One region of the Achromobacter veterisilvae genome, then DNA from elsewhere that is predicted to be linked to it. Evidence: riboswitches for the same ligand, from Rfam matches in the RefSeq annotation. Region 1 holds a riboswitch; the other holds the start of a gene.

Region 1 (4,403 bases):
GAGCGCGTGCTGGGCCTGAACACCACGGTCAGCGTGGTGATTGAATTCCTGGGCGGCGTCATGTTCCTCGTCCTGATCCTGCGCAAGGGGCGCCGATGATAGAGATCCAGCAAATCAGCAAGCAGTACGGCGACAGCGTGGTCGTCGACGGCGTCACCCTGTCCCTGCCGGCGGGCGGCGTCACCGCCATCATCGGACCCAACGGCGCGGGCAAATCGACGCTGCTGTCCATGGTCAGCCGCCTGCTGCCCATGTCCGCGGGCCGGGTGCTGGTCGACGGCCTGGACGTGACGAAGGCCGACAGCCGCGAGCTGGCGCGCCGCCTGTCCATCCTGCGGCAGGACAACCACCTGCCGCTGCGGTTGACGGTGAAAGACCTGGTGGCGTTCGGCCGCTATCCGCACACCGGCGGCCGCCTGACGCTGGACGACAAGGGCCACATCGACCGCGCCATCGCCTACCTGAACCTGGAGCTCCTGGCCGACCGCTACCTGGACGAGATGTCCGGCGGGCAGCGCCAGCGCGCCTTCGTCGCGATGGTGCTGTGCCAGGACACCCGCTACGTCCTCCTGGACGAGCCGCTGAACAGCCTGGACATGAAGCACGCCGTCGCCATGATGGGCACCCTGCGCCGGGCGGCCGACGAACTGGGCAAGACCGTGGTGCTGGTCCTGCACGACATCAATTTCGCGTCCACCTACGCGGACCGCATCGTCGCGATGCGGACGGGCCGCATCGCGCATCAGGGAACGCCCGCCGAACTGGTGCGGGCGGAAGTCCTGAGCGAACTGTACGAACTGCCGATCGAGGTGCACGAGATCGGGGGCCGGCGCATCTGCGTGTACTACCGGCAGGCGGCGCTCAGCGCAGCGGCGATTCCCGGGTGAGGCTGTCGGCTTCCAGCGACGCCAGCGCGTCCAGGAACCGCCACGCGAACGATCCCGGCCCCTCGGCCAGGGCGCCGGCGCGCTGGCCGGCAAGCGCGAAACACGACAGGGCGGCCACGGCGGCGGCGTAGGGATCGGTCCGCGACACCGCGGCGAACGCGCCGACCGCCGCGGTCAGCGCGCAGCCCGTCGCGGTCACGCGCGGCATCAGCGCGGAGCCGCCCGCGATGCGAACCGAACGCGCGCCGTCCGTCACGAAATCCACCTCGCCGGTGACGGCGACCACGGTGCGGCGCGCCTGCGCGATGGCGGTGGCGGACACCTCGGCCTGCGCCACGGCGTTGCCGGAGTCCACGCCCTTGCCGGCGCTCTGGCCGCCGGCCAGCGCGATGATTTCGGAAGCATTGCCCCGGACGATGGCGGGCCGCAGGTCCAGCAGTTGCGCGACCGCCGCGCGGCGGAAGGCCGTGGCGTGGTGCGCCACCGGGTCCAGCACCCAGGGCGTGCCGGCCTGGCCGGCGGCGCCGGCGGTCAGCAGCATGCTGTCCAGCCAGGGCGCGGACAGCGTTCCGATATTGATCACCACCGCGCCGCTCAGGCGGGCGAACTCCGGCGCTTCCTCGGCGGCGTGGACCATGGCGGGAGAAGCGCCGATGGCCAGCAGCGTGTTGGCCGCGTAGTTCATCGATACGAAATTGGTCAGGCACTGCACCAGGGGCGCGTCGCGGCGCACGGCCTCAAGCAGGTCTTGCGAGATCCGGGCCTGGGCGGCGAGGGAGAGAGGGCGGGCTTGCATGCCGGGCGGTCCTTGCGGGAAGAACGCGCTGGCGGGGAGGGCGGCTGGGCGCGACGCCTGTGTGGCGTACACGCTCGAGGCCGCGGCACCGTCCCTACGCCAGCGTTATCTGGATCAGGTTCGACGGGTCGCCGTGCACTGCGGGCCCGGTCCGGGCCCGCCAACGGATTCTCAGCTTCTTGCCGAAGCTCCCCGGGTGGATTTCCCGTATGTTCCGAGCGCGGGATGGGGTTGTCAAGTTCCCCCGGACGGGCCCATCAGGCGCGAGACGTGTCGAAGGCCAGCAGATTGCGCTTCACGAGGCTCAGCATGTCGGCCAACTGGTGGCGTTGGCCGGCGCTGAGCCCCTGCAGGATGGCTTCGCTCATGACGTCGCTCTTGACGCGCATGCGTTCGATCATGGCGCGGCCTTCCGGCGTCAGCAGTACCAGCTTGGTGCGCCTGTCCTGTTCGTCCGCGCCCCGGCGCACATAGCCCAGCGCTTCCAGGCGATCGACCAGGCCGCCGAGCGCGGCGCGGCCCAGGTCCAGCACGTCGGCCAGGTCGCTTTGCGACATGCCGTCGTGCCGCGACAGGTGCGCCATGACCCACCACTGCGACCGCGTGATGCCTTCGGGCTTCATGACTTCGTCGAAGACTTTGCGGCGCAACCTGGACACATCGTGCATCAGGAAGCCCAGCCGCTGGTCCCAGTTTTCCTGCGCGGTATTGACTGCCTTGTCGGTCATTCAGGCATCCTCCAGCCGGATCAGGCGCTTGCCCATGTTCTTGCCTTGATAGAGATCGGCGATCGACCCCGGCGCGGCGTCGATGCCGTCCAGGATTTCTTCGCGAAAGCGCAGTTTCCCCTCGCGCACCAGCGGCGCCAGCGCAGCGACGGCTTCCTCGTAGCGGTGTTCATAATCCCACACCAGAAAGCCCTGCATGCGCGCCGCCTTGTTGAGCAGATGCCGTTCCACGCGCGGACCCGTCGGCCATGGATCCCAACTGGCCACGGACGCCGTGCCGCAGACGACGATACGGGCGTGCCGGTTGATCAGCGGGATCACCGCATCGCTGATGCGCCCGGCGGTATTGTCGAAGTAGACGTCCACGCCGTCGGGGCAGGCCTGTGCCAACGCCTGCGCCAACTCGGGCGCATGATAATCCACCGCCGCATCGAAGCCGAATTCCTCCACGCACAGCCGCGTCTTGGCCGAGCCGCCCGCGATGCCCACGGCCCTGCACCCCAGGTGGCGGGCCAGTTGCCCCGCGACCGAGCCGACGGCGCCCGCGGCGGTGGAGACGACCACGGTCTGCCCGGCCCGAGGTTCGCCGCAGGCGTTCAGCGCGAAGTAGGCGGTGACGCCGTTCAGGCCCAGCACGCCCAGCGACAGCGACAGCGGCAAGTCGGTCTCCAGCACGCGCCGCCGGATCGCCCGCCCGTCGGTCACGGCATAGTCCTGCCAGCCCAGCATGCCCATCACCAGGCAGCCTTCGGGATAGCGCGGATTGCGCGATGCGACGACCCGTCCGGCCGCGAACGAGCGCATGACCTCGCCGATGGCCACGGGGTCCGAGTAGTTGGCGGCGGCATTGACCCAACCGCGCATGGCCGGATCCACCGACAGGTACAGGTTCCTGACCAGGACTTCGCCTTCCTTCGGTTCCGGCACCGGCGCGGTGCGGATATCGAAGTGCGCGGCCTGCGGAATGCCCAGCGGCCTTTCTTTCAAGATGACCTGCCGATTCACCAGATTCCCGGTCATTGCTTGTCTCCTTGGGGTTGTTCCCAATATTGTATGGATGCATACAGTATGTTAGCGTTCATTTTAACGCGGCCGGCCGGGATGTCCATGGCCAGGCGGGACAAAAGTTCCACGACGCGGCGCCAAGGAGACACGACGATGGCAGGGTTGTACTTCGAGCAGTTCCAGGTCGGGCAATGCTTCCGGCATGACGTGCGGCGTACGGTCACCGAGACCGACAACGTCCTCTTTTCCTCCATGACCATGAATCCGGCCGCCATCCATCTGGACGCGGAATACGCCAAGACCACCGAGTTCGGCCGTCCGCTGGTGAACAGCGCGTTCACGCTGGGCCTGATGGTCGGCATTTCCGTGGGCGACACCACGCTCGGCACCACGGTGGGCAACCTGGGGTGGGACGAGGTGCGCTTTCCCGGCCCCGTGTTCGCCGGCGACACCTTGCGGGTGGAAACGGAGGTGCTGGAACTGCGCGACAGCCGTTCGCGTCCGCAGAACGGCATCGTGGTGTTCGGCCATAGCGCCTACAACCAGCGAGACGAACTGGTCGCCAGTTGCCGCCGCGTGGCGCTGATGCTGCGCCAGGCCGCCTGAAGCCGCCGGCCGGCTTGCGCCGATTTTTCCTTCATTCGAAAGGCAGCCCATGGATTTCGCGCTTACCGACGAGCAGATCGCCATCCGCCACGCCGTACAGGATTTGTGCGCCGGATTCGACGACGATTACTGGACCCGCAAGGACAGGGAAGGCGGTTTCCCCGAGGACTTCTACCGCGCCATGGCGGGCGCCGGCTGGCTGGGCGTGGCCATGCCGGCCGAATACGGGGGGGCAGGCCTGGGCATCCAGGAAGCCGCGCTGATGATGGAGACCGTGGCCGCTTCCGGAGCGGGCATGGCCGGCGCGTCCTCCATCCACATGAATGTGTTCGGGCTGCACCCGGTGGTGGTGCACGGCAGCGACGCGCAACGCGCGCGCTG
Region 2 (4,403 bases), 1.3 Mb from region 1:
AACGTGCTGGGCGGCGAGGAGAGCATCGAGGCGCCGCACGTGTACCTGCTGCAGCCCTACGATCCGGGTCGGCGCACCATCATCATGCTGCATGGCCTGGCCAGCAGTCCGGAAGCCTGGATCAACGTGGCCAACGAGGTGCTGGGCGACGAGACGCTGCGCCAGCACTATCAGATCTGGCAGATCTATTACCCCACCAACGCTCCCCTGGCGATGAACAACCGCGCCATCCGCGAAGCGCTGGGCCGGACGATGGCGCATTTCGATCCCGCCGGCACGGCGCAGGCCTCGCGCGACGCCGTGGTCATCGGCCACAGCATGGGCGGCGTGCTGAGCCGGCTGCTGGTGTCTTCGTCCGGCACGGTGCTGTGGGACGCGCTGCGCGACCACGGCCGGCTGGACGGCGTCCGGCTCGAACAGGCGCATGCCGAGTTCGATCCGATCCTGAGCTTCGACGCCTTTCCCGGCATCACGCGCGCGGTGTTCATCGCGGCGCCGCACCGGGGCACGCCGTTCGCCGAGAACACGCTGTCGCGCTGGCTGTCCAACCTGATCACGCTGCCGGCCGCGGCGGTCCGGCAATTCGCCAGGCTCAGCCGCCTGACCGACGCGGACGGCGCGCCTCCGCCCGAATCCCCGGTCCGCGTGCCTAATGGCGTGGACAACCTGAGCGAGAACGACCGCTACATACAGTTGACTGCCCGGATGCCGATTTCGCCGTCGGTGCGGTATCACAGCATCATCGCGAACGACACGCCCGGCGTGCCGCTGGCGGAATCGGACGACGGCCTGGTTCCGTACCGCAGCGCGCACCTGGACGGCGCGGAATCCGAAAAGATCATCCGCTATTCGCATAGCGTGCAGGAGACGCCGGAGGCGATTCTGGAACTGCGGCGCATCCTGAGGCTGCAATTGGGGCCGGGCGCGCCATGATGGCCTGGATGATCGTCGGCGCCCTGGGCGCGGCCATGCTGCGTCGGCCCGGCGTCGTGCTGTACGACTGGATCGCGACGCTGTCCCACAAGCTATCCGCGCGCGGGCTGGCGCCCAGGCCTTTCCAGGCCGAGGTGGCCGCGCAGGGTGTCGTGCTCGTAATCCGTGCGGAACAGCCCGCGGCGCTGCAGCACGGGGATCACCTGCTCGACGAAGTCGTCGATGCCGCCGGGCAGCGAAGGCGGCATCAGGTTGAAGCCGTCGGCCCCTTCGTTGCGGTACCAGTGCTCCATCCGGTCGGCGATCTGTTCGGGCGTGCCCACCATCGTGCAGTGGCCGCCGCCGGCCGCCAGCCGCCCGAGCAGTTGGCGGACGGTGGGCCGTTCGGTCTCGATGATGCGCAGAATGGTCGCGTACCGGCCCTTCGGACCCGTGAACCCGGACAGCGGCGGCAGGGGCGGCACGGGCGCGTCCAGCTCCCAGGCTGAGCAGTCCTGCAGCACGAAAGTGCCCAGTTGGCGCAGCGACGCGTCGCTGGGCAGCAGCACGTCCAGTTCGCGCTGCTTGGCCCGGGCCTCGGCTTCGGTCGAACCCACGTAAGTGACCAGGCCCGGCATGATGGGCACGAAGGCCTTGCGGCCGGCGGCCAGCACCCGCTGCTTGATGTCGCGGTAATAGGCCTGGGCGGCGGGCAGGTCATAGGCGACCGCGTAGATGGCCTCGGCGCGCCGGGCGGCCAGGTCGCGGCCCTGGTCCGATGCCCCCGCCTGGAACAGCACGGGATGCCCCTGGGGCGGCCGCGGCACGGTAAGCGGCCCGTCCACCAGGAAGTGTTCGCCGCGGTGATTGATCTTGCGCACGCGTTCCGGCACGCCATAGACGCCGGCGCGGTCGATGGCCAGGGCGTCCTCTTCCCAGGAGTCGAACAGCCGCAGCGCGACGTCGACGAATTCCTCGGCGCGCGCGTAGCGCCAGTCGTGGCCGGGCATGGATTCGTAGCCATGGTTGCGCGCTTCCGCGTCGAACATGGAGGTCACGACGTTCCAGCCCATCCGCCCGCCGGAAATGTGGTCCAGCGAAGCGACCATGCGGGCCGCGTGGAAGGGCGTGAAGAACGTGCTGGAAACCGTGCTGATCAGGCCGATGCGGGTGGTGGCGCGCGCGATGGCGGCCATGGCGGTCAGCGGCTCCAGGTACCAGCGCGGTCCGTCGCCGATATTGTCGACGGATTGGCCGTCGGCGAAGAAGACGGCGTCGAGCTTGCCGCGCTCGGCGGTGCGGGCGAGTTCCTCGTAATAGCGGATGTCGCCCAGGCGTTCCACGGGGGAATCCGGATGGCGCCAGGCGGCGCGATGGTGGCCGCAACCGAAAATGAATAGGTTCAGGTGCAACATGGCGGTCAGTGTCCGGCGGGGCCGGAGGCGAGGGGGCAGGGTTGGGCTTTCGGCGGACACGCGAACGGGCGCCGCAAGCGGGCGAACTTAGCACAAATGCCGGACCGCGGGGCCGCTTGCCGTCCTGCGCAAATGCGTTGACATTGGCGCGCCGCTCTCCTAATCTTGCGGCAATTCCTGGGGGAGCCTCTTACGGGCTGAGATTCCGCGTCGCCGCGGTAACCCTTTGAACCTGATCCGGGTAATGCCGGCGAAGGGAAGGACATCGCAAGACTCGCGCGCCCTCCCTAGCTTTCCATTCATCTTGCGGTCCCCCTTGGTCGGGCGGGGCCGCCGCGTTGCGCCTCCGGCTGTGGCCGGCAGCGGGAGGACCGATCCTTATGCTGACCCAACCCGTCGCCCTGATGTGGCTGCTGCTGTTCTCGGGCGGCTTCGCCCTGGCCAGCGTCCTGTATACCCGGCGCAAGCGCGGCACGCTGGAAGACTATATCGTGGCCCGCAACAGCCAGGGGCCGGTCGGCACGATCCTGACCCTGATGGCGTCCACGCTGGGCGCATGGATCCTGTTTTCGCCCGCCCAGGCGGCGACCTGGGGCGGCCTGGCGGCGGTGATCGGCTACGCGCTGGGCTCGATGTCGCCGCGGCTGGTGATGATTCCGCTGGGCCGGCGCATGCGCGAACTGATCCCGCACGGGCACACCCTGACCGAGTTCCTGATGGCCCGCTACGGCCGCCCCATGTACGGGCTGGCGCTGTTCATCATGCTGTTCTACCTCTTCATCGCGCTGTCGGCGGAAGTCACGGCGATCTCCAAGCTGGTCGCCATGCTGGCGCCCGTGCCGCTGTGGGCGACGGCCGCCATCGTGATGGGCACCACCTTGCTCTACACCAGCTACGGCGGCCTGCGCTCTTCCATCTTCACGGACCAGGTGCAGATGATGGTGATCGTGCCCTTGCTGGTGGTCCTGTGCGCGGTCGGCTGGCAGGCGGCGGGCGGAGCGCTGCCCACCATCGAGGCGCTGCAGGCCAAGGCCCCCCAGTTGCTGGACCTGACCGACCCGGTGGGCGTGAAGGCGGGGCTGACGTTCTTCGTGGCGATCCTGCTGACCGGCATCTTCCACCAGGGCAATTGGCAGCGCATCTACGCCGCGCGCGACGCGCGCACCATGCGCAACGGCTTCCTGCTGGGCGGCGTGCTGGTCGCTCCGTTCATTTTCCTGATGGGCCTGTTCGGCCTGGCCTTCGTGGGCCTGGCCCCCCAAGGCGACAGTTCCATCGCGCTGTTCAGCGTCATCATGCCGCACGCGCCCGCGTGGTTCGTGATCGCCCTGATCCCGCTGGGCCTGTCCCTGGTCATGAGCACGGCGGACACGGCGATCAGCGCCGTCTCCAGCATCATCGCGGTCGACCTGCGGCGCCTGATGCCCAACGCCGGATCCATGACCATGAAACGCCTGGCGCGCTGGCTGGTGCTGCTGATGGCCATTCCCGTCATGATCGTGGCCTCGCAGGGATACAGCGTGCTGTACCTGTTCCTGCTGGCCGACCTGCTGTGCTCGGCGGCCGCGTTCCCGGTGTTCTACGGCCTCTTCAGCCGCAAGCATGACGGCCTGACGGCCACCGCCGCGACGATCAGCGGCCTGGCCGCCGGCCTGTTCTACTTCCCGGCGCCAGGCGACAAGCCGACGTACCTGCTGGAATCCTTCCTGCTGGCCGCGCTGGTGCCGGTCGCGACCACCGTGCTGATGCGCTGCCTGCTGCGCGGCCGCAAGGAGTTCGATTTTTCGACCTTGAGCGCGGCAGTGCGCAGGCTGGACCAGGACACCGTCTGAACCGGCGGCGGGGCCGGCGCCCCAAGGGCGCCGATCAGCGCGCGATGCGCACCGAATCCGCGCTCCCGTTGGAGGATGCCGGAGCACGGAATTTACACCGACTCCACCGGGCGCGCATCGCGAGCTGGAAATGTTCTCTCTGGGTCCCGTGATGACGATCGGACGAATCGATGCTCCGTCCCGCGGGGGTTGTGCGATCCTCCAGACTTCGATATACAGAAGGGCCTCGATTGACGAAACGCTG

What was found. Region 1 has a riboswitch for thiamine pyrophosphate ahead of thiM (hydroxyethylthiazole kinase). Riboswitches for the same ligand answer to the same signal wherever they lie in the genome.
Region 2: another riboswitch for thiamine pyrophosphate. It lies ahead of WHX56_RS17085 (sodium:solute symporter family protein); the one in region 1 lies ahead of thiM (hydroxyethylthiazole kinase).

What each region holds. Positions count from the first base shown of each region.
Region 1 covers NZ_CP148753.1:4,935,314-4,939,716, reverse strand. The annotation lists gene WHX56_RS22850 (iron chelate uptake ABC transporter family permease subunit) at 1-99, shown strand, start outside; gene WHX56_RS22845 (ABC transporter ATP-binding protein) at 96-887, shown strand; gene thiM (hydroxyethylthiazole kinase) at 862-1,683, opposite strand; TPP riboswitch at 1,757-1,888, opposite strand; gene WHX56_RS22835 (MarR family winged helix-turn-helix transcriptional regulator) at 1,941-2,411, opposite strand; gene WHX56_RS22830 (NADP-dependent oxidoreductase) at 2,412-3,431, opposite strand; gene WHX56_RS22825 (MaoC family dehydratase) at 3,519-4,022, shown strand; gene WHX56_RS22820 (acyl-CoA dehydrogenase family protein) at 4,072-4,403, shown strand, end outside.
Region 2 covers NZ_CP148753.1:3,668,128-3,672,530, forward strand. The annotation lists gene WHX56_RS17075 (esterase/lipase family protein) at 1-933, shown strand, start outside; gene WHX56_RS17080 (LLM class flavin-dependent oxidoreductase) at 1,026-2,327, opposite strand; TPP riboswitch at 2,497-2,603, shown strand; gene WHX56_RS17085 (sodium:solute symporter family protein) at 2,708-4,159, shown strand.